4 regions of the Fischerella major NIES-592 genome follow, and region 3 is predicted to be linked to each of the others. Evidence: predicted binding sites of a transcription regulator. Region 3 holds the regulator's gene; each other region holds the start of a gene.
The links. The regulator NtcA, encoded in region 3, controls nitrogen genes in cyanobacteria. The targets are predictions, from matches to a motif close to TNTGTANNNNNNNNTACANA.
Positions count from the first base shown of each region.

Region 1: rpe (ribulose-phosphate 3-epimerase) is a predicted target of NtcA. The motif match lies at 3,678-3,697, and genes of this name have one in related genera.
Region 2: NIES592_RS19120 (cell division protein SepF) is a predicted target of NtcA. The motif match lies at 2,406-2,425, and genes of this name have one in related genera.
Region 4: NIES592_RS09385 (DUF3155 domain-containing protein) is a predicted target of NtcA. The motif match lies at 2,980-2,999, and genes of this name have one in related genera.

Region 1 covers NZ_MRCA01000001.1:551,046-557,300, reverse strand. Annotated here, with positions in the region: gene NIES592_RS02445 (serine hydrolase) at 50-991, opposite strand; gene NIES592_RS02440 (C40 family peptidase) at 1,007-1,732, shown strand; gene NIES592_RS02435 (glycosyltransferase family 2 protein) at 1,729-2,745, shown strand; gene rpe (ribulose-phosphate 3-epimerase) at 2,944-3,651, opposite strand; gene NIES592_RS02425 (S8 family serine peptidase) at 3,806-5,395, shown strand; gene NIES592_RS02415 (serpin family protein) at 5,620-6,255, shown strand, end outside.
Region 2 covers NZ_MRCA01000013.1:12,431-18,685, forward strand. Annotated here, with positions in the region: gene NIES592_RS19100 (anthranilate synthase component I) at 1-301, shown strand, start outside; gene pipX (transcriptional coactivator PipX) at 932-1,210, shown strand; gene NIES592_RS19115 (YggS family pyridoxal phosphate-dependent enzyme) at 1,207-1,878, shown strand; gene NIES592_RS19120 (cell division protein SepF) at 2,534-3,133, shown strand; gene proC (pyrroline-5-carboxylate reductase) at 3,226-4,038, shown strand; gene NIES592_RS19130 (DEAD/DEAH box helicase) at 4,169-6,255, shown strand, end outside.
Region 3 covers NZ_MRCA01000029.1:6,752-13,006, forward strand. Annotated here, with positions in the region: gene ilvA (threonine ammonia-lyase, biosynthetic) at 1-123, shown strand, start outside; gene hisB (imidazoleglycerol-phosphate dehydratase HisB) at 189-830, opposite strand; gene fabI (enoyl-ACP reductase FabI) at 914-1,690, opposite strand; gene ntcA (global nitrogen regulator NtcA) at 2,284-2,955, shown strand; gene NIES592_RS23785 (DUF3084 domain-containing protein) at 3,177-4,670, shown strand; gene NIES592_RS23790 (pre-16S rRNA-processing nuclease YqgF) at 4,749-5,192, shown strand; gene NIES592_RS23795 (DUF3146 family protein) at 5,236-5,499, opposite strand; tRNA gene NIES592_RS23800 (tRNA-Gly) at 5,740-5,811, shown strand; gene NIES592_RS25530 (hypothetical protein) at 5,969-6,142, shown strand.
Region 4 covers NZ_MRCA01000004.1:30,180-36,434, reverse strand. Annotated here, with positions in the region: gene NIES592_RS09405 (DUF3611 family protein) at 1-440, opposite strand, end outside; gene NIES592_RS09400 (PadR family transcriptional regulator) at 1,142-1,489, shown strand; gene NIES592_RS09395 (cofactor assembly of complex C subunit B) at 1,544-2,074, shown strand; gene NIES592_RS09385 (DUF3155 domain-containing protein) at 2,634-2,951, opposite strand; gene NIES592_RS09380 (GAF domain-containing sensor histidine kinase) at 3,467-4,783, shown strand; gene NIES592_RS09375 (S-layer homology domain-containing protein) at 4,847-6,094, opposite strand.

The DNA of each region.
Region 1 (6,255 bases), on a different contig from region 3:
CTTCGATTTGAGAATACGCTCCGCGTCTCTCTTTCTCCGCCTCCATCTTCTAATTTAAACCGGCAACTGCTTCGGCGATACGCTGAGAAACAAAAGGCAACAGATTACGATTTTTAGCGTGCGTTTTGCCTTCAGTAAATACAACTACAAGATAAGGGCGAAGATTGGGTATTTCTATGTACGCAGCATCATGTCGGACTTGGCTAGTCCAACCCGCCTTTGACCAAATTTGTGCTGTTTGGGGAAGACCTGCACCTAAAAAGCCTGTAATTTGGTCTTCCTCTACATCTTGCGGCAATTCATCAGCCTTGAGACTACGTTTGAGTATACTCATCATCGCTTGCGATCGCACACTAGATACTGCTACACCACCAACAATACTATGTAACAGCCTGGCGGTAGCATTAGTTGTCAACATATTGCGATTTTCTAGCAATTGTCCATAAAATGCCCGTTCCCGTCCGTAGGGGCCATCACACCAGGTCTTTTGGCAGACGTTAATACTTTCCATTTCCGGCCATCCCAAGGATTGATAGTAGCGGTTAACAATATGGCGCTGTTGCTTCCACGTCTCAAATGGTCCTGGTGGTAATTCTGGCCCGGATGTAGTTCCTGTCAGTATATCTACTATTAAGCTAGTAGCATCATTACTAGAATCGATAATCATATCACCCATGGCTCTTTCCAACTCACCAGAGGTCTGAATCATACCTTTTTCTAGCCATTCCTGGACTGCTACCAAGTAAAATAGCTTCACAACACTGGCTGGGTAAATTCGCTCTAAACCTCGATAGGTAAAACCACGAACTGGATGGTTCCAAAAAGCATCTGGCGTCAAAGCACCACCAGTATTTACCAACACAGGTGGATCGTAGACAATCCAAGTCAAAGCAATTTGGTTAGGGGCTAAGGTCGGAAATTCTGCCCAAGTTGCTTCTAAAATGCCATTACCTAGTTTTTCCAGTTGTTCTTCTTGATTGAAAAAAGTCATTGTTGTGTTTGCAGAATGTCCCTAAATCTCAAATCCGAAATCGAAAACTTAGAATCAGGTGAGTATGAGTGTCTAACTGACCTGAATATATATGATTCTCCAGAATGTACACGCTTGGCTACCCAAGCCCAAGCTGGGCGACACTTGTGGTTAACATCAAATTATCAGGATGTGGCAGTAGAAGTGTGTTTGTGTGAGGATGACTATCCAGGTTGGTTGTCGGTTGTAGATTTGGTTTTTTTACAGACAGCTACTGTACCTTATCAGGCTAAATCATTTTCCGAATCAGAAATTAAAAAATTGCTACCAGAAGTGATTGCTTTTACTCATAAAGCGATGCAACAACCTAATTATTATCTCTGGGGTGGTACAGTTGGGCCAAATTATGACTGTTCAGGGTTAATGCAGGCAGCATTTCGTTCAGTGGGTATTTGCTTACCTAGAGATGCATATCAACAGGAAGGCTTTACCCAACCAATTGACCTAGCACTGCTGCAACCAGGTGATTTAGTATTCTTTGGGTCTCCCCAAAAAGCCACTCATGTGGGACTCTATTTAGGAGATAGTTTTTATATCCATAGTTCTGGTAAAGATAAAGGACGTAATGGTATTGGGATTGACATTCTCTCGGAACAAGGTGATGAGGTGAGTCGGTCATACTATCAGCAACTACGCGGTGCTGGCAGAGTGGTGAAGAGTTATGAACCGCACAGTCATAGAGGATTGAAAGAAAAAATATGAGGAGTGGATTAGTTTCTAATGGGTTAGCTGGACAATATGAGGTGGTTTCCTCACCAGTTCCCAGTGTTTCAGTGGTGGTTCCTGTACGTGACGAAGTGGAAAGTTTGCCTCATTTACTAGAGGCGATCGCTTCTACCCTAAATGCTATTAATCTTAGTTACGAAATTATCTGTGTGGATGATGGTTCTACGGATGGTTCCGCGCAGTTGCTCAAAGAACAAGCACAAAACCGTAATGATTTAAAAGCAGTAATTCTGCGGCGTAACTATGGTCAAACTGCGGCAATGGCAGCTGGATTTTACTATGCACGTGGCAAAGCAGTTGTAACTTTAGATGCCGATCTGCAAAATGACCCAGCGGATATACCAATGTTGTTGGCAAAGCTAGAGGAAGGCTACGATTTGGTGAGTGGTTGGCGGCTAAATCGCCAAGATGCAGCTTTGACAAGGTTATTGCCCTCTAAAATTGCCAACTGGTTAATTCGACGGATAACCAGCGTAGACATACATGATTACGGCTGTTCATTAAAAGCCTACCGTGCGGAATTGGTAGCAGATATGAACCTCTACGGTGAACTACATCGATTTTTACCAGCCTTGGCATATATCGAGGGGGCAAGAATTACCGAAATGCCCGTACGTCACCATGCGCGCCGCTTTGGGCGGAGTAAGTACGGTTTGTCGCGGACTTTTCGGGTGGTAATGGATTTATTAACGATCGCTTTTATGAAAAAGTTCCTTACCCGCCCAATGCATGTTTTTGGGCTATGGGGCTTGATTTCTATGCTTTCGGGAGGTGCGATCGGCATTTATTTGACTTGGGTAAAATTAGCTTTGGGTCAAGATATTGGCGATCGCCCTTTGTTAATTTTGGCTGTTCTTCTGTTAGTGACTGGGGTACAGTTATTCTGCTTTGGTTTGTTAGCAGAGTTATTGATGCGTACTTACCATGAATCCCAAGGACGTCCTATCTATCGAGTACGAGAGATAGTGACAGCCAAGGAAGTTGAGTAATTCAGTTATCAGTTTTCAGTTACCAAGTTCTATTAATTGCAGTTGGCTATTCACTGATTCCTAACTAACAACTCACTACCAATAGACTTCTTGCAAGAGGTCTAATAAATAAAAAAGGCGATCGCTTTTCCGTCGCCCTTTTTTATTTTAGTTTGTAGTCAGCACCAAGCGTGCTTATATTTACTAAGAATTAAAGACTTAGACTTGTGCTAGTTCTGGTGTGGGACGCTTGCTGTTACGAACAGCTGCGATCGCCTCGCCATAATCCTTAGCGTTAAACACAGCCGAACCAGCTACAATTGCATTAGCTCCGGCTTCTAAAACTTGCCAAGTATTATTGGCCTTCAGCCCGCCATCTACTTCAATCCAAGGGTCAAGACCACGTTCATCACACATCTGACGCAGTTTGCGGATTTTGGGAACTACCGCTGGAATAAAGCTTTGACCACCAAAGCCAGGGTTGACACTCATTAGCAACACTAAATCGCAAACTTCTAGCACATACTCAATCAAATCCAAAGGTGTAGATGGGTTAAGTACCACACCAGCTTGCTTGCCAAGTTCTTTAATTTGGCAGAGAGTACGATGTAAGTGTGGCGACGCATTATGTTCACAATGTACAGATATAATGTCTGCCCCAGCTTTGGCAAAATCTGCAACATATTTTTCTGGTTCCACAATCATCAAGTGGACATCCAGTGGTTTTTTCGTCACCGGACGAATCGCCTCCACTACCAAAGGACCTATCGTAATATTAGGTACAAAGCGACCATCCATTACATCAACATGAATCCAATCTGCCCCCGCCTCGTCTACGGCGCGTACTTCCTCTCCCAGGCGACTAAAATCGGCTGATAGGATAGATGGAGCAATTACAATCGGCTTGTTAGATAGCGTTTTGGTCATGGCTAGTGGATATTTAAGCGTCCTTTTCTGTAAACATTGTAACAAAACTTGAGCAAAGGCTCACAAGGGGAAAAGGGGATAGGGGAAAGGGGATAGTTAATATTCAACCACCAACAACCAACCACCAACAACCAACCACCAATGACAAATGAGTATGGTAAAAAAAATTAGCTGGATAATTTGGGGCTTAAGTGTTACCTGTCTGAGTGTGCCGGTGTTAGCTTTGGAAAATACCCTTAGTACTAACGGCATTGATGCTCTTAAGTTACATAAGCTTCCGTATAATCTCATAGGTCGCAAGATTGCCATTGGTCAGGTGGAAATTGGACGTCCTGGTAAATTTGGTGTAGACAAAGCGGTTTCTAAAAATCGCTCTGTGAATATAGCAGGTGTCTTTTTACGCAATAGTCCTGCTAAGTCAAATAGTGGTGTTGATTCTCACGCCTACAATGTTGCTGGTGTCATGATTAGTACAGATAAAGCTTTTCCAGGAGTTGCTCCAGGAGCGCGCTTGTATTCATCTGCTGTGGGCTCTACTAAAATGGGTCAGCCAGAAGAATGCTTGTCTGCACAGCACATAGCCTTACAGAACAGTGGTGATGTTCGCGCCATTAACTTTAGCTTTGGCGAACCTCTAAACCGCGATCCGCGACCGGATGCTGTTTTGGATGGTAACGCCTTACTAACCCAATGTATTGACTGGTCGACTCGCGCTCACAACGTTTTGTATGTGATTGCTGGCAACCAGGGTAAAGGAGGAATTCCCATCCCTACCGATAATTTTAATGGAGTTAACGTGGCTTTTTCCTCTCGTCGGGGAGGAATTTTTAATAAAGTAGATGTTTCTAATTTAGTAGCTACATCTGAGGCAATGACTCAGCGTCTATCTGGCAAGGAAATTAATCTTGGCCCACGTGGAACGATTGGTATAGTTGCTCCTGGTAGTAATATTCCCATGCTTAATCCTGATGGCAAAATCAACAAAGTCACAGGCACAAGTTTTGCAGCACCCCACGTCACAGCTACAGTTGCTCTATTACAAGAATTTGGTGACAGACAATTACGGAAAAAACAACCTAATTGGAGTCTTGCTTCTCGCCAACATGAAGTCATGAAAGCTGTCTTATTAAACTCAGCCGAAAAAATTCAAGACATGGGCGATGGTTTGCGGCTAGGAATGACTAGAACACTCATAAATAAACAGAATCAAGACTGGCTAGCTTCTGAAACCTATAAAAATCCCAAAAAACCTTTAGATCCTCAAATGGGAACAGGACATCTCAATGCTTACCGGGCTTACGAACAATTTAGTGCAGGTCAATGGCAACCATCACAATCTGTACCTGCAATTGGTTGGAATTATAATACTATCAACGCTGGTTCATCTGTAGAATATGTTTTAGCTAAACCACTACAGCAGAACAGTTTTGTCTCCATAACCTTGGCTTGGGACAGGTTAGTAGAACTCAACGATAAAAATAAAAATGGTCAATTTGATCCAGGGGAAGATTTTCGCGATCGCGGTTTAAACAACCTTGATATCTATCTAGTTAAAGCCGATGACAAAAGTCCAGACACAGGAACTGTTTGCGCCTCCATTAGCGAAGTTGATAGTGTAGAACACATTTTTTGTCCTGTCCCTACCACTGGTAAATATAAAATCCGTGTCCAGTTTCAAAACCAACTCAACGAAGCCACTCAACTTTATGCCTTGGCTTGGTGGACTCGGGCAAATAGGGACTAGGGATCGGGAAGCAGAAGGGAGACAAGGAGGACAAGGAGACACGGATAAATATCTCTCCCCATCTCCCCATTGCCCCCCAACCCCACAAAGTGGGGACCCCTAGCCCCCCATCACCCCATCTCCACATCCCCGATAAAATGGTTGCCAAAACTGTAACCACCAAATGGCTGTGTCATCTGAAATGTCATAGTCGATAGATAGACTCTGCCTTTTGGTGTGATAACATGAAGCAGAAATTTGGTAGTTCTTGGGAAAAATTTCTACAAAGACGTTATGCCGTGCGTTTAGGAAGGCGCTACGCTCTGGCAGCTGCTAGTGTGGTTTTAATGGGTGTGATCGGATGTACTCAAGTAGAAGGTAATACAAAAGTTTATGCCCAATCCGGTGTACCTCGCTCAGAATCTCTTGCTCAAAAATCTGTCTTGCCTGATACTAAACTTATTCTAGCTAACACCAAATTTGGCTTTAAACTTTTTGAAGAAGTTCTCAAACAAGAGAACAATAAAAATGTATTTATTTCACCTGCTAGTGTAGCGATCGCTTTAGATATGACCTACAACGGTGCTAATGGTAGCACTCAGCGAGCAATGGCCAAGGCACTCGAATTACAAGGGTTAAGTTTACAGGAAATTAATTCCTCTAATGCAGCATTAAAACAGCTTTTAGAGAATTCAGACCCAGAAATTCAATTGAGTATTGCTAACTCACTTTGGGCAAATCAAGAAGTTAAATTTAATCCTGATTTTCTTAAAAAAAATCAGGATTTCTATCAAGCAAAGGTAACGAATTTAAACTTTCAAGATCCAAATTCTGTTAGCAAGATTAATAACTGGGTAAGCGAAAGTACTCGTGGCAGAATT
Region 2 (6,255 bases), on a different contig from region 3:
GGTTCCCTCGAACTCAGGAGTAGAGGGAGTAGGGGAAGTATGGGGAGTAGAAGAAAATACTTCTCACACTCCCCACACTCCTGATACTTTCCACACTTCCTCCACCCCATCACTCAACACCGTCTGGGGACAAGTGGGAGCGGGAGTTGTCGCAGACAGCGATCCCGAACGAGAATGGCACGAATCTTTACATAAAGCTCAGGCACAACTACAGGCGCTAGCAACCGTTTTTGGGGATCGGGGAATGGGGGAGTATGAGGAGTATGAGAAGTATGAGAAGTATGAGGAGTATGAGGAGTAAATAAAAAAAAACCACTAACAACCAACAACCAACAATCAACAACCAACGAACCTTGTTCTTTTCGATCCCAGTTCTACAGAAAGTCTATTCTTAAGGTTGTTGGCGAATTTGTATAACAAAAAGACGGCAATTATGGCAGCATTGGTAAAGGGGAAACAAACAGAGGATGAGAGCAAAACAGGAAGGAATGGGCAAATTTTCCTTTCGTGTCTCTACTTCGCCAAAACCTCTGTGAACTTTACCCCAAAAGCTAATGCCATTTAGTGACAACGGCAATATGCCTTAGCTACGCATTACTATCGGTTTGGTAAAAGGTTAAATCAGTGAACAGTGAACAGTGTAGACGCGCTCATAGGCTTGTTGTAGGGTACAGTTATCAGGCGTATGGTAGGGGTATGTTACCCGCAACCAACGCCTAACACCCATTATTGGGGGACTTATACTCAGTGATAAATGCTGATAACTGATGACTGATAACTGATAACTGTTAAATGCTAAAGGGTAAAGGCTTCTCAACTCCCTTTGCTCTTTCCCCTTTACCTTTAATTCATGCAAATGAAACCGTTAGCCTTACCAATCTTGGCATTCAACTGCGAAAACATACTATCTATTCTTACCTTCAAGTATTAAATGAACCTAGAAAACTCAGAAACTTACATAAATCATCCAACTTGGGGTTTGCTCTTTAGGATCTGTATGGTGGATGAAAACCAAGAGTTATTCACTACACTGTATGCTCAGCGCCTATTTTTTTTAGTAATATCCGATGCTAAAGGTGTCAAATTTCAGCCGATAGGACGTACTGAAGCGAGAATGCTGCTAGAAAATCGCCTGCGTAACCTACGTCGTGCTGGACAAACCCAGGAGTACGATCAGTTGCAGAGTATCTTCCAACGCACCTTCCAATGAGCGGCTCGATTAGTGAACGTATTAATACTGTGCGCACACAACTACCACCTTCAGTCCGGTTGATAGCTGTCACCAAGCAAGTCCCAAGTGATGTAATTCGTGCTGCCTATACTGCGGGAATTCGAGATTTTGGTGAAAATCGCATTCAAGAAGCGATCGCAAAACAAGCTGAGTTACAAGACTTATCTGATATCACTTGGCATTTTATCGGACACTTGCAAAGCAATAAAGCCAAAAAAGCCTTAGAAAATTTTCAGTGGATTCACTCAGTAGATAATTTGAAGCTGGCACAGCGCTTGAACGAATTAGCGCAGCAAATAGGTATTAGTCCCTATGTGTGTCTGCAAGTCAAAATCCTTCCTGATCCTAATAAGTCGGGTTGGAGTGTGCCTCAACTTTTAGCTGACCTACCAACATTGAATCAATACAAAAATTTACAAATTCAAGGTTTGATGACAATTCCGCCTCTAGGATTAAATGACCAAGAAATTATGGCAGTGTTTAATCGCACACGCGAACTAGCACAAGAAATCCGGGAACAAAACTGGCCCTATATTCAAATGCATCATCTATCGATGGGAATGTCAGGTGATTATCAACTAGCCGTAGAAGCAGGTGCAACGATGGTGCGTTTGGGAACAATCTTGTTTGGAGAGCGTGGTAATTAGATTGGAGTAGGGATTGGGATATAGAATTCAATGAACAGTCATCAGACCTATCGTAGGGATTAAACAATTTTGGATTGATTCCACATATGAACTTTGAACTTCCTAATCCGAATTATTAGTCAGAGTCCGCACTAAAAACACCTTCTAATTAGCGGAGGACTCGCACCCAGTAATCAAACTGATGACTGTAAAATCTGTAGGGATAGTTTTTCAGCCTGTCCCTACGATTTTTTTCGACTTTGCCACTTTCATTCTGATTGTAAATAAATGAAACTTTTAGCCTTGTTTTCTTTAATTTCAACAAGAGCAAATGCTAACGTTTGCCCTTGTTGAAATTGTTGCAAAAAAATTCTCAAAGATACTGGTCTAGCAAATAACCCAGGATATAGTATAAACAGAAGCAAACACATAAGAAATTCGGGGTCGCAGCAACTTTGCATTCAAAAATAGTTAGGCTATAATCTTGACTCATTATTGCGTACAAACTAAATACAGACGTTCTAGGGGGCGTCCGTCTGATGGTTTGTGCTGTAGTATATGCTACAAACAACTTATAGAATTGCAAAATAGTCCGCCTTATGTATAGCGGCGTAGATTGGCAGCATTAGTTGCTGCCACATCCTTTGAAGGTGATTTGCACCAGGAGCGTAACACTATGAACAATATTTTCTCCAAACTGAGAGACTTTGTTGGTTTAAACGAGCCAGTAGAATACGAGTATTATGAGGAAGAACCTGAAGCAGAAAGCTATCAGAATCTATATCAGGAACAAAATCAACAGCCCGTAACCCAAGAAACGACCTCTGCAAATCGACGTTGGCGTGAGCCAATGCCCACAATGAATGGAAATCCAGATGTAGCAACTGCTTCTGCAAAAACGATGAATAATGTTATTGGTATGCCCGGTGCTATTAACGGTATTTCAGAAGTTTTAGTACTAGAACCACGTACTTTTGAAGAAATGCCACAAGCGATTCAAGCTTTACGAGAACGAAAGTCTGTGGTATTGAACTTGACAATCATGGATCCGGATCAAGCACAGCGAGCTGTTGATTTTGTTGCGGGTGGCACTTACGCATTGGATGGACACCAAGAACGTATTGGCGAAAGCATCTTTTTGTTTACACCCAGTTGTGTGCAAGTCAGTACTCAAGGCGGAGTTCTACACGAAGTACCTCAACCACCAGTCCGTAACTCCCGCCCTGCACCAGGTAATCAAACCTGGGGCAATGAACCTAATCGCATGGTACAATAAACTAAATTTAGTCTCATGTCAATAGTCAAGAGTACATAGTCTTCAAGCTAACGCTCTTGGTTATTGACCAATGACTAATGACTTAATGACTAATGACTTATAAATTTGGATTAATTGGTGGCGGGGTAATGGGAGAAGCTTTATTGTCCCGCCTTATTGCTCGCTCGATTTATCACCCATCAGAAGTGATAGTTAGTGAACCACAGCCCACACGCCAAAAATTTTTAGCGCATCAGTACAATGTGGCTGTGACAGATGATAATCGTCTGGTTTTCAGCCAAACAACCGATGTGATATGCTTGGCTGTCAAACCGCAAGTTTTCAGTGCGATCGCTCAAGAATTGGCGGATGTTCTCCAGCAAGGGCATTCACCACTAGTAATTTCTGTGTTGGCAGGTGTAACTTTATCTAAATTAGAAGCAGCTTTTCCCCAACTGCCAGTCATTCGAGCCATGCCTAACACACCAGCAACTGTAGGTGCGGGTATAACTGCGATCGCTCCTGGTGCTTACACCCATAGCAAACATCTGGAAACAGCACGGCAGTTGTTTTCAGCAGTGGGGCAAGTAGTAGAAGTTCCGGAATCGTTGATGGATGCGGTAACTGGTTTATCTGGTAGTGGCCCAGCTTACGTAGCGTTAATGGTAGAAGCACTTGCAGATGGAGGAGTTGCTGCTGGTTTACCCAGAGCTATTGCTTATCAACTCGCTTTGCAAACAGTCTTGGGAACTGCTCAGTTATTACATGAAACCAAACTCCACCCGGCAGAACTCAAGGATCGTGTGATGAGTCCCGGTGGAACCACAATTACTGGTGTTGCTCAATTAGAGCGCTCAGCATTCCGCTCTGCTCTCATTGAGGCGGTTAAAGCTGCTACCATTCGTTCTCAGGAGTTGGGGAAGTGAGGGGTGTGAGGGGTGTGAAAAGTATTTTCTCTTCCTTGTCTTCCTTGCCCTTTTTGTCCCCGATCCTTAATTCCCTACTTGCCAAGGGTTCATATAATATAGTAAAAAGTCTGGTTGCAATTGTGATTGAGTGAATTATTCTGCACTGTCTTCAGAAGTAGATCCCAGTTCTGTATTTCCTTTTGAACTGGACAAATTCCAGCTAGATGCGATCGCCTCTCTAAATGCTGGACGCTCTGTAGTGGTTTGTGCGCCAACAGGTTCAGGTAAAACCTTGGTTGGAGAATATGGCATTTATCGTGCCTTAGCGCGAGGAAAACGGGTATTTTACACAACCCCCCTGAAGGCACTTTCTAACCAAAAATTACGTGACTTTCGTGAACAATTTGGCTTTGATGCAGTTGGATTGTTAACAGGAGATGCCTCCATCAATCGGGATGCGCCTATTGTAGTCATGACTACAGAAATTTTCCGTAACATGCTCTACGGCACACCCATTGGGCAAGTTGGTATTTCCTTAACAGACGTAGAAGCAGTGGTGTTAGATGAGTGCCACTACATGAACGATCGCCAACGGGGAACAGTTTGGGAAGAATCGATTATTTATTGCCCCCGCGAAATTCAACTGATCGCTCTCTCAGCAACAGTTGCCAATAGCGAACAACTTACCGACTGGCTCAATCAAGTCCACGGTCCGACTGATCTCATCTACTCCGATTTTCGTCCTGTTCCTTTGGAATTTCACTTTGGTAATCTCAAAGGGGTATTTCCACTACTGAACGACGATAAAACCCAAATTAACCCCCGTCTGCTCAAGCGAGGCAAAAAAAAAGAGCTAGAAAAGGGCAAAGGTAATCGCAGACCAGAAGCACCTAGTATAAATTTCATTCTCAGTCACCTCCAGGAACGAGATATGCTGCCAGCAATCTACTTTATCTTCAGCCGTCGCGGCTGCGATAAAGCAGTGGCAGAAGTCGGTGACATGTGGCTGGTGAACGAGCAAGAGGCGCAGCAGTTACGGCGACAGATTGACGAATTTTTAACTCGTAACCCAGAGGCGGGGCGTTCTGGCCACATTGCTCCCCTTTACAGAGGTATCGCCGCCCATCACGCTGGGATTTTACCCGTCTGGAAAGTACTAGTAGAAGAACTATTTCAGCAAGGACTAATTAAAGTAGTATTTGCCACAGAAACACTGGCAGCGGGAATTAACATGCCTGCTCGGACAACAGTTATTTCTACCATATCCAAACGCACTGACACCGGACACCGGATGTTGACAGCTTCTGAGTTTCTGCAAATGGCAGGAAGGGCTGGACGTCGAGGGATGGATAAAGTTGGTCATGTGGTGACATTACAAACTCCCTTTGAGGGAGCAGAACACGCAGCAGCTTTGGCAATCAAAAAACCAGACCCGTTGGTTAGCCATTTTACGCCCAGTTATGGTATGGTACTGAACTTGCTGCAAATCCATACTCTTGATGAAGCCAGAGAACTCATTGAGCGCAGCTTTGGTCAATATTTAGCAAATGTGCATCTCCAACCAAGGCAAAAATATATTGCTCAGTTGCAAGCAGAATTAGAGCAAATAAAAACGCAAATTGCCACGGTGGAAGAAAGCGAAATAGCTAGTTATGAAAAACTGCGACAACGCCTGAAAGTAGAACAAAAGCTATTAAACACACTGCAAGAGCAAGCAGATGAAGGGCGACAAGACGAATTAACAATGATGCTCAGTTTTGCCGTGTCAGGGACATTACTTTGCCTTAAGGGTAAATACTTAACAATGTCTCTACCAATAACCGCAGTATTAATAGGCAAAACCCAAGGTGCTAGCCAAACACCTTATTTAGTTTGTTTAGGCAGAGATAACCGTTGGTATGTGGCAACTACAGCAGATGTAGTCAATTTATATGCAGAATTACCACGAATTGATGTACCCCCTGACTTGCTACCACCTGCACAGATGTCTTTAAAACCGGGACAGTCCTGTCGTGGGGATGAAGAAAGTATGGCCATTGCTAGCCAAATTCCCGAACCAGAGGAGTCTTTACATATGCCGCCCGAAGTAGCAGAACAACTCCGGGTGATTGCAGCCTTGCGGGAGCAAATAGAAGCTCACCCACTGCATCAAACTGGCAATATTGGTACTATTTTCAAACGTAAGCTACGCGCCGCCGAACTAGAAGCAGAAATTCAAGAGTTGCAAGCACAGGT
Region 3 (6,255 bases):
ATACTGGTAGGGATACAGGTTCCTCCCCATGAGATGGAAGAGTGGCAGGCTTTTTTGGATACTCTCGGCTATCGTTACTGGGATGAAAATAAGAATCCAGCCTACAAGCTGTTTTTGGGATAGGAAACCCATGTCTTTGTAGGAAAAAATAAAAGCTCTTGATTTTTTAACCTTCTGCCTTTTGCCTCCTATAACACCCCTTTAGAACTGGGGATCAACCCAGCACGACGGGGATCAATCTCTATTGCCATCCGCATCGCCCTCGCAAATGCCTTAAATGTGGCTTCTATAATGTGATGAGAATTAATGCCATCCAACTGGCGAATGTGCAGCGTCATCTGACTATTACCTGCCAAGGCTACAAAAAATTCTCGTACTAGCTGGGTGTCATAAGTTCCAACTCGCTGGGTAGGAATTTGCAAACCGTAGCTGAGATGGGGACGACCCGAAAAATCCAGTGCTACCTGAATTAAGGCTTCATCAAGAGGTGCAAGAAAGTTACCAAAGCGGACAATGCCTTTTTTGTCACTTAATGCTTTGCTAATAGCTTGTCCTAAGGTAATGCCTACATCTTCGTTGGTATGATGGTCATCAATATGCAAGTCTCCCGTAGCTTGGATGTCCAAGTCAATGAGTCCATGGGAGGCAATTTGATGCAGCATATGATCTAAAAATGGAATGCCTGTAGCTGCATTACAAACTCCTGTACCATCTAAATTAATCGTAACGTGGACATCCGTTTCCCCCGTAGTGCGGCGTACAGAAGCAATACGGGGAGTTTGTGTGAGGTTGGTAGGTGAAGATAGAGTTTGGCGATCGCTTATTTGCATAGTCTTTGGTTAATGGTTAATGGTTAATGGTTAGTGGTTAGTGATCTACTACTCACTACTAACCACTAACTACTAACAGATTCTTACATTCCCATAATTTCATATCCTGCATCAACATACAGGACTTGTCCTGTAATTCCACTTGCCAAGTCGCTACACAAGAACGCTGCTGCATTACCTACCTCGATCTGTGTGACGGTGCGTCGCAAGGGAGCTACTTGCTCGACATGATGAATCATATCTAAAATACCGCCAACGGCACTAGAAGCTAAAGTACGGATTGGCCCGGCGGAGATGGCATTGACGCGGATATTGGCCGAACCTAGTTCTGCTGCTAAATAACGCACACTGGCTTCTAATCCTGCCTTGGCAACTCCCATCACATTATAGTTGGGAACTGCTCTGACGGCTCCTAAATAAGAGAGAGTAACTATGCTTCCGCCTGCGTTCATTAAAGGCTTGGCTGCACCAGCTAGTTGCACCAAAGAATAGGTGCTGACATCTAAAGCTGTACGAAAGCCCTCACGGGAGGTTTGGCTAAAGTCTCCACTCAAATCATCTTTATTGGCAAAGGCCAGACAATGAATCAAAATGTCTAAGCTACCCCACTTCTCGCGAATTGTCTCAAAAGTAGACTTAACTTCCTCGTCATTTTGGACATTACAAGGTAAAAACAGAGTAGGATTGAGTGGTCCTACCAATTCTGCGACTTTCTTTTCAATTTTGCCTTTTTCGTCGCTGAGATAGGTAATGCCAAGGTTAGCTCCAGCTTTGTGCAGTTGTTGAGCAATACCCCAAGCAATAGAACGGTTATTAGCAATGCCTGTGACAAGGGCATTTTTTCCAGTCAGATCCAGCATAGAAATTATTGATGTGATGTTTCATTAGGAGCATACATGAATCTGAGCTTGGTTTGTCTTCGTTTTATAATTTTGATTTTTGATTCCACTTGCGGGTGAATGTAAGAGAACAGACTCAATCTTGTCCCAACTAAAATCGGATACAAACTGCTTGTTTTAAACATGGATGATCAAAAGGATTTTTCAACAGAGTAAAGGTTTTAGAAAAAGATATTTTTATCTACAGAGTAACTAAATTTATTTGTGGTTTCCCTTGCACCCCTATTATCTTAAATTTTCACATCCGTATTTCCGACATCTATAGTGCCAAAATTGCTTTTTACCATCAATTTACCATTTTATGTTTTCATAAATTCTCTATGAATCTTACTTTTTTCTTAAAAAACTTATTGTTTACAATTTTGGAAGTACCTAACAAAAAGTACTAGATTCCTGCACTATAAATTTTGTATCATGTTAAACAAACGTCAATTAGACAAAAGGTTAAGTATAGGAAAGTACAGAAAGGTTGACAATGTTTTATTGAATTTTCGAGTGTATTCTTAGGAAATCCATATTCGTTTTTCCGGCATTGGGTAGGGGAAGGGAGATAGATGATCGTGACACAAGATAAAGCCCTAGCAAATGTTTTTCGTCAGATGGCGACTGGAGCGTTTCCGCCAGTGGTGGAATCGTTCGAGCGCAACAAGACGATCTTTTTCCCCGGCGATCCTGCTGAAAGAGTTTATTTTCTCTTAAAAGGTGCAGTTAAACTCTCCAGGGTGTACGAAGCAGGAGAAGAGATAACTGTAGCGCTTCTGCGGGAAAACAGTGTATTTGGGGTTTTGTCCCTACTAACGGGAAACAAGTCTGATCGTTTTTATCATGCAGTTGCTTTTACGCCTGTGGAATTGCTGTCAGCGCCTATCGAACAGGTGGAGCAAGCACTCAAGGAAAATCCAGAATTATCGATGTTAATGCTGCGGGGTTTGTCGTCGCGCATTCTTCAAACAGAGATGATGATTGAAACACTCGCTCACCGTGACATGGGTTCAAGATTAATAAGTTTCTTATTAATTCTCTGTCGAGATTTTGGTCTTCCTTGTGCAGATGGAATCACAATTGACCTCAAGCTATCTCATCAGGCGATCGCTGAAGCAATTGGTTCGACTCGCGTGACTGTCACTAGGCTACTAGGCGATTTGCGCGAAAAGAAGATGATTTCCATACACAAGAAAAAAATTACTGTCCACAAACCTGTGACATTAAGTCGGCAATTCACTTAATTGCACTTGGGGATCAGAGTAAATAAATATAGACACTCTTGTAAAAATAGGTAATGGGTAATAGGTAATGGGTAATGGGTAATGGATAAATACTTGTTAATTCCTTTTCCTCTTTGCCTTTACCCCTTCACCCAGTAATTTACTAACCTGCAATTCGCCACAGAAAATGCCTGAAAGTAGTAGGCTGTATCTGGAAGGATTTCTTCGGTAAATAGAAACAGATGGCCACCGGGTACATCCTCATTATTGCAATCTTAGTTTTGGGAGGCGTTATTGCTACCGTCGGCGATCGCATTGGCACGCGGGTTGGCAAAAAACGGCTCTCACTTTTCAACCTCAGACCCAAAAACACAGCGGTATTAGTAACAATCTTGACAGGGTTGGGCATTTCCGCATCAACCCTGGGCATTTTATTTTTGGCTGATGAAGGCTTGCGTAAGGGAGTTTTTGAATTAGAAGATATTCAAAAAGACCTTAGGCGTAAACGCGTACAACTAGAAAATACGACCCAGCAACTTGATACAACCAAGGCTGAACTACAGGAAGCCAGAAAAGAACAAGCTAAAGCTCAGCAGGATCTGCAAGAAATTAACAAATCTTTACAAGCAGCCAATGCTAAGCAACAGCAAACGCAAGCCCAGCTTAACCGTACAATTAATCAACAAGCAAGAACTCAAGCCCAACTCCAAGGAACTCAAAAACAATTGAGTCAAGTGGCAAATCAATATGAAAAAGCCATAGCCCAGCTACAAAACGTTTATCAGGAAAGGAACAGACAGCTAGAGGAAATTAAACGACTCAAAGCAGAACGCCAAAAACTTTATGAGCAAGCAAAACAAGCGGTTGCTGAAGCGCAAGCTGCTATAGACAAACGCGATCGCGAACTAGCTAAGCGTCAGGAAGTGATTCAACAGCGTGATCAGACAATTGCCAAATTAGATGCAGTCATTCAAAAGCGTAATCTTGAAATTACAGCCAGAGAGAAAATTATTGCTCAACGAGAAACTCGTCTCAAAGAACTAGAAACACAACAGACCTATCTGGAACAGGAAGTCGCACGTCTAGAGAAATACTATCAGTCTTATCGTGACCTACGTCTAGGAAAACTTGCTTTAGTCCGGGGTCAAGTTCTAGCAGCTGGGGTTGTGCGTATAGAAGAACCTGCTGCTGCTCGTCAAGCAGTCATGCAACTATTAAAAGAAGCAAATAAAAATGCCAGTATGGAATTAAGTGAACCTGGCACTACTACCCTCCCAAATTTGCAGATACTACGTGTCACAGAAGAACAAGTTGAACAGTTAAGTAATCAGATTAAAGATGGTCGAGATTACGTGGTGCGGATTTTCTCTGCGGGTAACTACGTCAGAGGAGAAAAACCAATCGAATTTTTTGCTGATGCATCACTAAATGAAATTGTGTTCTCTGGAGGTGAGGTACTAGCTACAACTACAGCTGATCCCAAAAACATGACATCCTACCAACTACGACAGCGCCTAGAACTGTTGATTTCTGCTTCTCAATTTCGCGCACGGAATGCCGGAATTTTAGAAGACATTCAAATAGATGGTACTTTTCTGCGCTTTATTGCTCAGTTGCGACAATATGACCAAGCAATAGATATTAAAGCAGTTGCGGCACAAGACACATATACCGCTGGGCCGTTGAAAGTGAAATTGTTAGCAATTAAAAATGGACAAGTGATTTTTAGTACTTAATTTTGTTAGTAGTTAGTAGTTAGTAGCCAATAACCAATAACCACTAACCACTAACCATTATCTAAAATCGTATTTAATATGAATTTAAATGAATTTACACCAACTCAACCAGTGATCTTAGGGTTCGACCCGGGTAAAGATAAATGTGGCTTAGCAGTGATGGGACTGGATCGAAAGCTACACTATCATCAGGTTGTACCTTCGACTGAAGCGATCGCTACCATTGAAACACTGCGACAAAAATTTCCCATCTCTCTAATGGTTATGGGTGATCAAACTACGGCTAAAGGTTGGAAACAGCAACTACAGCAACAATTGTCAGATCCGTTAAACATCATGTTGGTCGACGAACGCTACACCAGTTTAGAAGCACGCGATCGCTATTGGCAAATGTTCCCACCCAAAGGAATCACCAAACTTTTACCACAAGGAATGCGAACACCTCCAAGACCAATAGATGACATTGTTGCTATTCTCCTCATCGAAAGATATCTTAGTCGCTTGACAGAATCAGGAAAATGAATGATGAATCATAAAATTTTTTACTATTCATAATTCATAATTTTTATAATTCTGCCCGAATAGTAAAAGCATAGTCTCCTCCTGGTTCTAGTTGATAATCTTTTTGCTCTAAAAAACGACCAAGAGGCTCTTTAATTAAAGCACGACCCTGTGATGGTTTAACAGACAATTCTCCTCGGCGAAAATGCCATTGAAACTGCCATTCAAAATCCCCCGCTCTTACTTCTCCTTCTAGTAAGCCCTGTTGCCAAGATTGACGGGTAATCCTAACATGGGCAGTTGTTTGTGGTAAACGCTTAGCACTCACGTTGCTTGATGTCAAGTAACAATAACAGATGATCAGTTATAGCTTTACATTTACACACAATACATCAAATATACCTATGGAAGTAAATCAAATACTTTAGTATCCTAGCTTCATGACTTTTGCGGTTGGGTCAAAGTTAACACAGAAGGAGGAAGAGAATTGCACAAGCCAGCAAAAAATTTTCCTTTACCTCTTGACAATCACCTCTTCATCTGACATATTTGTAAATATGCAAAGTTTGCGGGTATAGCTCAGTGGTAGAGCGTCACCTTGCCAAGGTGAATGTCGCGCGTTCGAATCGCGTTACCCGCTTAAGGCAAGAGGTTCTATAAATGTAACTCATAACGGGGGTACGAGAGTTTTATTCTTTTGTACCCTTACACCCATTTTTAAGCCAGTATCATACAATGTTAGAAATCAAGTGCAATACTCTACCATTGGGAACTTGTAGTATCTCTACGGATGCAGATTGGAAATTTTCATTGCTTCAGTCTTAGACAGGCGATCGCAACTACTTTTCTTTTGTAAAGCTGCACTTGATACGCTTGCAGCGCATGAGACAGGCAAAGCAGTACTATTAGAAATCGTCTTCGCTTGCAGCCCTTTAGGTGTAGCTCCCAATAATTTACAAACAGCTTGTTAAACTTGAGCTAAAAAAATATATATTGCTAGTTTTGTATCTTATTTGATTCTTATTTTCTTCTTATTTTTTTATTATTTTTAATTAATAAGATTTTAAAAATCTAAAAAGTAAAT
Region 4 (6,255 bases), on a different contig from region 3:
TGTGTAGTAATTGCTTGGGGAGATATAGACCTTGCTACCAGAGTACCAACAATCGCCTGCGCTCCTAACAGAGTCAACAACATTCCGACTAAATTCACTAATAGCCCAAACCGTAAGACTTGGACCGTTTCTAATTTGCTAGGGTGATTGTTAGGATTAGAAGATAATAGTTGTCTACCAATCCGGGTATAACGGAAAGCTAAATATACACCCACACCCAGGGTAACTAGTCCACAAATCGCCAGGAATATACCAAACCCACTGCCTGGGTTATTACTAGGGCTACCAGGTCTTTGGCTGAAAATACCAAATAGTAGCACAATAATTGTAGAAACTACACCTAGTACTAGCTGAATCCAAAAGCTAATCCAACCAACGATGCGAAAGGTTTTAGCAATTTCCTGACGGCGAGAAGAAGATGATTGGGAGTCCACTGACATACTGATCACCTGTGTGCTGGGGGGGCTTGATAGATTAACTATGACACTTAATACCATTTTGGATTTTAGATTTTGGATTGGTAAATTTTGACTGGATAAGCTTTGGTGTTATCCATCATTCCCAATCATTTTCCCAATGGGTACAACAATAGTCTTTAAGTATTCCAAGTCTAAAAATTCAGTAGACTATGCTGGCTTGAATGTGTCAAGAGGTGCAGGGATTAGATAGATAAATGTTAGCTTATGCTTTGTATTTTAAAGATTTACACTGGTGCGATCGCTGTAAAAAAAAGTGTTTATTAAGTTTTACAGAAAAATTTGCAATTTACCTTTAAAATTGCTAAGGCAACAATTTATGCTTAAACAGTCCTCACACGCTCGGCATCACTAAACACAAAGACAATGGTCAAACTGTTGTCTGTTTGCTCCTCACCACACTGCCTAGAGCTTGGGGCAGGAGTGCATTTTTTGCACCTCTAAAGCTGGCGCATTGATAAGGCGCTGTCACTGGAGTTTATTTCCGGTGCATGAAGTGCCATTCCCACAATTAAAAATTTGGGTTAATGATTTTATTGTGTGCGCTTGCCAATCCAGCCTAAGTAGCGTTATATACTTACCCAGATAGGGAGTAGCACTATATACTCACAAAAGGGATTGTAGGCTCGACCCTTGGGCATTGTTTTAGCCATTCTTCACTAACCATGAAACTTGAGGATATATATCAATTCTTTGAGAATCCTCCGCCAACTTACCTTTGTCAAGAACTAGCAGTTTGTTATATCTTGTACGTTTTATTACAAGGGGAGTCTTACGGAACCGAGTTGATCCAACGCTTAGAAACTGAATACCCCACCTATCGTCTTTCGGACACCGTACTTTACAGTGCGATTAAGTTTCTCGAAGACTACAAAGCCATTACAGGGTATTGGAAAAAACTCGAAGGACGCGGACGTCCTCGGCGGATGTACCAAGTTTCTTCAGAGTGGATTCCACAAGCACGGGATTTAGCACGTCTTTGGCAACAGTACATTAATGGGAGGACAAATTAACGAATAATTGATAATGAATAAGTCCCCTCCAATCAAGCAGTAAAAACTCACTATATGGATACCGCAATTCTGCCATCCACGTTGTTGCTCACTTTTCTTTTATCGGTCGGATTATTTTTCTTTGTTCGTGCCTCTACTAAAGACCGTACTGAAGTTGCACAACTGGTATCTGAGCAAGACGAAGCTACTTTCATGTCTCAATTAAGGGAGTATTTCCGAGCTAGGTCTTACCGAGTGGCAGCGGTAGACCCAGAACAAAACCAAGTTATGTTTGAAGGCAATGTTCGTCCCAGCTGGTTTTTAGCAGTATTTTTGACTATGCTGAGTGCTACTGGTATTCTTTGTCTATCACTGGTTTTGTCACAGCTTTTCCCTAACCTAAGTAGTTTTTTTATTGGGATGGTATTGCTATCTCCTCTCAGTGGGATTTTCTACTGGAAAAAAGCCGGAAAGCTTGAGAAGGTGTCGCTGAAGGTGGAACAAACCCAGAGCGAATCACCATCCTCAAGTCGAATTACTGTAACCGCCCATCGAGATGAACTGATTGAGTTAAAAAGGGTATTAAAGCTAAAGTCTGGCGAATAGCCACCAAGGTACGCTCACCAATGATTTCTTGATCGTACAAGCCGCCTGATTGATCTGCGGAATCAATCCAAAATGGTTTTACTATCTTCAAATCACTATCACTAAATGCAGATTTGTCGGCAGTATTTGTCGGAAATGGAAACAAAAAAGATAACTAATCTCGATCATAGGTTATTCTCCACAAGAATTAAAATTCCTGTGGAGAGTAGGTTATATTTTGTTTGACAAAGCGGCTTGGCAAATTGTACAAAGATTTAGTTGGTGTTTTGCCTTCCACCAGAGAGCTAGCTCCTAAGCACTTCGTTCATATGATACGAACTCTTTGCTTAGGGAGGAGTCGCTACATTCCCGTTTCTTTGTACATCTGTGTCATCCAAACCTCATCCTGCAAACACAATGGTTTGGCAGGATTTGATTAATATTATCCAGACCGCTAAATTTGACTGGCAAATTAGCTGAAAACTAAAAAAAAATTAAATTTTTATATATCTTTAGCATTTTGCCAGTTAATAATTGTCAGAAGCCACAATCACTACCTAACTAAATCGCCTTAGATGTTTCAGCGACTTACCAATGCCATCGGCTCTGGGACAGCAGAAGGTTCTAGGGTTCTCAGACTGGGGAATAGGAAATGATTCTCTTCTACATACTGAGCGCCAAATAGCCCCTTTTCAGCCCAAAAGTATCTATCTGTTGTATGTTCGTTGCGCTTTACGAGCAGCAAAGCGGGTGGCAAGATCCCTTCAGCTTGAATAAATTTTCTGGCTGCTGTCACAGGTTTATCTTCGCCGCTTTCAATGCTATATTGGGGCACATGCTCTAAGATACGCCGTCCTTCTTGCCGACGACGGCTCTTCCGCTTTCGTCTCCTTGCCAACCTTTTTTCCTCCTCTTCAAAGCTACAGATTGTAGTTATAGCTACAAAATCCGTCGTCATTATAAAAGTTCTAGTTCAAAAGATCAACAGTTTTTAAACTTTTGATACAAGAAAGATAATTTCTCTTAATGTAGATAAATAAGTTTGGTAAGTATTATGAACAGGGTTGGTGGTTGGTGGTTAGTAGGGGCGAAGCATTTGTATGAGTATCTTTGCTGAAAACTAAATATCTTGGTACAAATGCACGCGGCCTACAGTGGTTAGTGGTTAGTGGTTGGTGGTTGGTGGTTGGTGGTTGGTTGTTGGTTGTTAGTGGGTAGAGACGCGAGGAACATCGCCTCTGTACATTAGTAGTTAGGGGTTGGTAGTTGGTTATTTCTAAAGCCCAATACTTAATACCTTCTGCCTTCTGCCTTCGGATTAATGCATTAGTTGCAAAATATAGTTAAGCTTTGTTACATATAGAACTCACACTTTTTCCTTATTTTGTCCCAATTCTGAGCAAGATCTGAAAAATGCTAATGTCTGCCAGTTCGGAATTTATTGCTCTGTGCCGAGAGCAAATGGCGTTACTAGTCCAAGGGCTGGGAGCGTCTTTGAGTGTTGTATATTTAACACAAGAATTGGTAGAGGCTCCAACAAATGAAGCGAAATTGATTCCATTGGTGGTTTATCCAGAAGCAGCAGTTGGAGGTCAAAGTACAAATGCTCTGGCACTACCAACACTAAATCAAAAGTTATTGACAGCAGCAAAAGATTTTCCTGTCCCATCAAAAGATTCTGAGACAGGAGATAGAACTTTAGAGGATTCAGCAGAAGAATGTCTTTTAAGCGGCGACAAAATCGTTTTACCTCTAGTCTATGAAGATGTCATGATGGGGCTACTGGTGACAGCCAGAGAAGATAGAGCATGGAATGAGCAGGAGCGGAGTCGTATAGAAAGTATAGCTCGAACACTGGCAATAGCCTGTATTTTAGACCAGCGACGCACATGGTTGGAAGTACAGTTGCATCAACAACAAATTCTGCAAGAGAAACAGCAGGATTTGCTAGATAACCTGTTACATCAATTTCGTAATCCTCTGACGGCATTGCGAACCTTTGGCAAGTTGCTTCTGAAGCGACTACGACCGGGAGATCCGAATAGAGAAGTAGCAGAAAGCATTGTGCGGGAAAGCGATCGCCTGCAAGAATTGTTGAAGAAATTTGACGAAGTGATTGATTTGGGTGTAGAAAATTTAGCACCTTTGAAACTACCAGAACAAGAAGAAATATTTGTAGAAGCAACTGTAGAAAAAGAACATAAACCGCCATTATTGCTACCAGGAACAGGCGAAAAAGAAGCAGATTGCTATATTACTGATATCTTGCAACCCTTGTTAATTTCAGCGCAAGCAATAGCTCAAGAACGTAACCTACAACTGACTGCAAATATTCCATCTAATTTACCATTAGTACGCGCTAACCGTAAGGCATTAACAGAAGTGTTTAGCAACATCATCGATAATGCTTTGAAATACACTCCTGCGGGTGGCAAGGTATTAATAGAAGCTGGACAACAAAAAGACAATCTCCAAGGAGTTGCGATCACAGACACAGGTCCTGGTATTCCGCCCGAAGATTTGGCACATCTGGGTGAAAGGCATTACCGGGGTGTACAAGCTCAAACTGAAATTCCTGGTACGGGTTTAGGAATAGCTATTGCTAAACAACTGATAGAACAAATGCACGGAGAAATTGAAGTCAAAAGTCCTGCTTTAAATCCAGCTATTACATCACCTCAAACACCAGGAACTACTTTTATTGTGTGGTTGCCAATTGCTAATAGTTAATGGTTAGTGGATAGTGGTTAGTGGTACACAATCAACAACTAACAACCACCAACCAACAACTATCTATCTGAGTGAAACTTGGAAATTTTGACCAATGGTCATTTGCAGGTCAGTATCTGGGTCAATGGCAATCAGATCAACACTATTTCTACCGAAGAATAGACCAATTAAAGCACCGATACCAGCACCGCCCAACACTTCTTCTGTGGCAATGGCGCGATCGCCTGTAACCGCAGATACAGCAGCAGCTGCACCTGCACCTAAAACAGTATTCTTCAAAATTGCACCAGTACTAATACCTTTTTTGACAGTTTCGGTTTTGGTAATCACTTCAGAAGCTGCGTTGATTTGGTATTCCTGACCATTGGTTAAAATTAATTTTTCTGCCACGAATTGAGAACCGCCTTTAGCTGGTTTAAGTTGACCAACAACTTGACTGTTGGCAGGAATGACTACTGTTCCTGCATCTGTAACCACATTTTGCGAAACAGTCAGTGTTAAAGGCGCTGTTTCATCCTTAGTGACGAGAATTTTTTCTGCTTTATCGTACTTCACAGGAATAACAGTTCCTTGGGGAATAGTCACAGCTACAGGTGGATTTTGTGGATTCTGTTGATTAACAGCGACAATGTAGGGGGAATTAATCGCTGCAACCTGACCAGTACTAACCAAAGCTTGATAGATAAAAGCCGCTACTTGGGCGCGTGTGGCAGTTTGTTGTGGCTGTAGGAATCTCAGACTTGGATAATTGACAACAATTTGCTTTTGAGTCGCAGCGGCTATCGGTGTACGGGCGTAACTAGAGATGCTATTACCATCACTATAAAATTGCAGAATGCTGTCTATATTACCGCTAGCAGTATAGTCAAGACCATTGGCGAGTGAAACTAAAACTTGCTCACGGGGAATATTTTGATCAGGCTCGAACCGATTTCCTGGATATCCTGACAAAAAGCCAGTAGTATATGCTTGCTGAATAGCACTGTATGCCCAGTAGTTTCTGGAAACATCAACAAAATTCACAGCCTGCCGTTCTGATGATTTTTGAAAAGCTTTGTTGAGCATAGCAGCAAATTGAGCGCGGGTAACTGGTTCTTCTGGACGGAAGCTACCATCAGGGAAGCCAGCGATGACACCCCTTTGTGCTAATTCTTGAATAAATTGTCCTGCCCAATAGTTAGAAGAAACATCAGAAAAACTAGTTTGGGCGAAGGAAGGTGCAGCTGTTACTAAAGGCGCGATCGCACCTGCTGTAATACCTAATGCCATGAAAGCAGCACATCCCGATTGCCAACGGAATTGAGTAAACATTTATTTTTCCTCTCTAAATTTTTGTTTTTTCTATTACTTAATAAGACTATTTCTATAGTAAAATGTTCCTAAAATCTTAGTATTTAGTAATAGAAATAAATTGTTTTTTAGTAAAAATACTATTGTTTGGCTAATAAACATTCAGCCAAATTATCATTTTT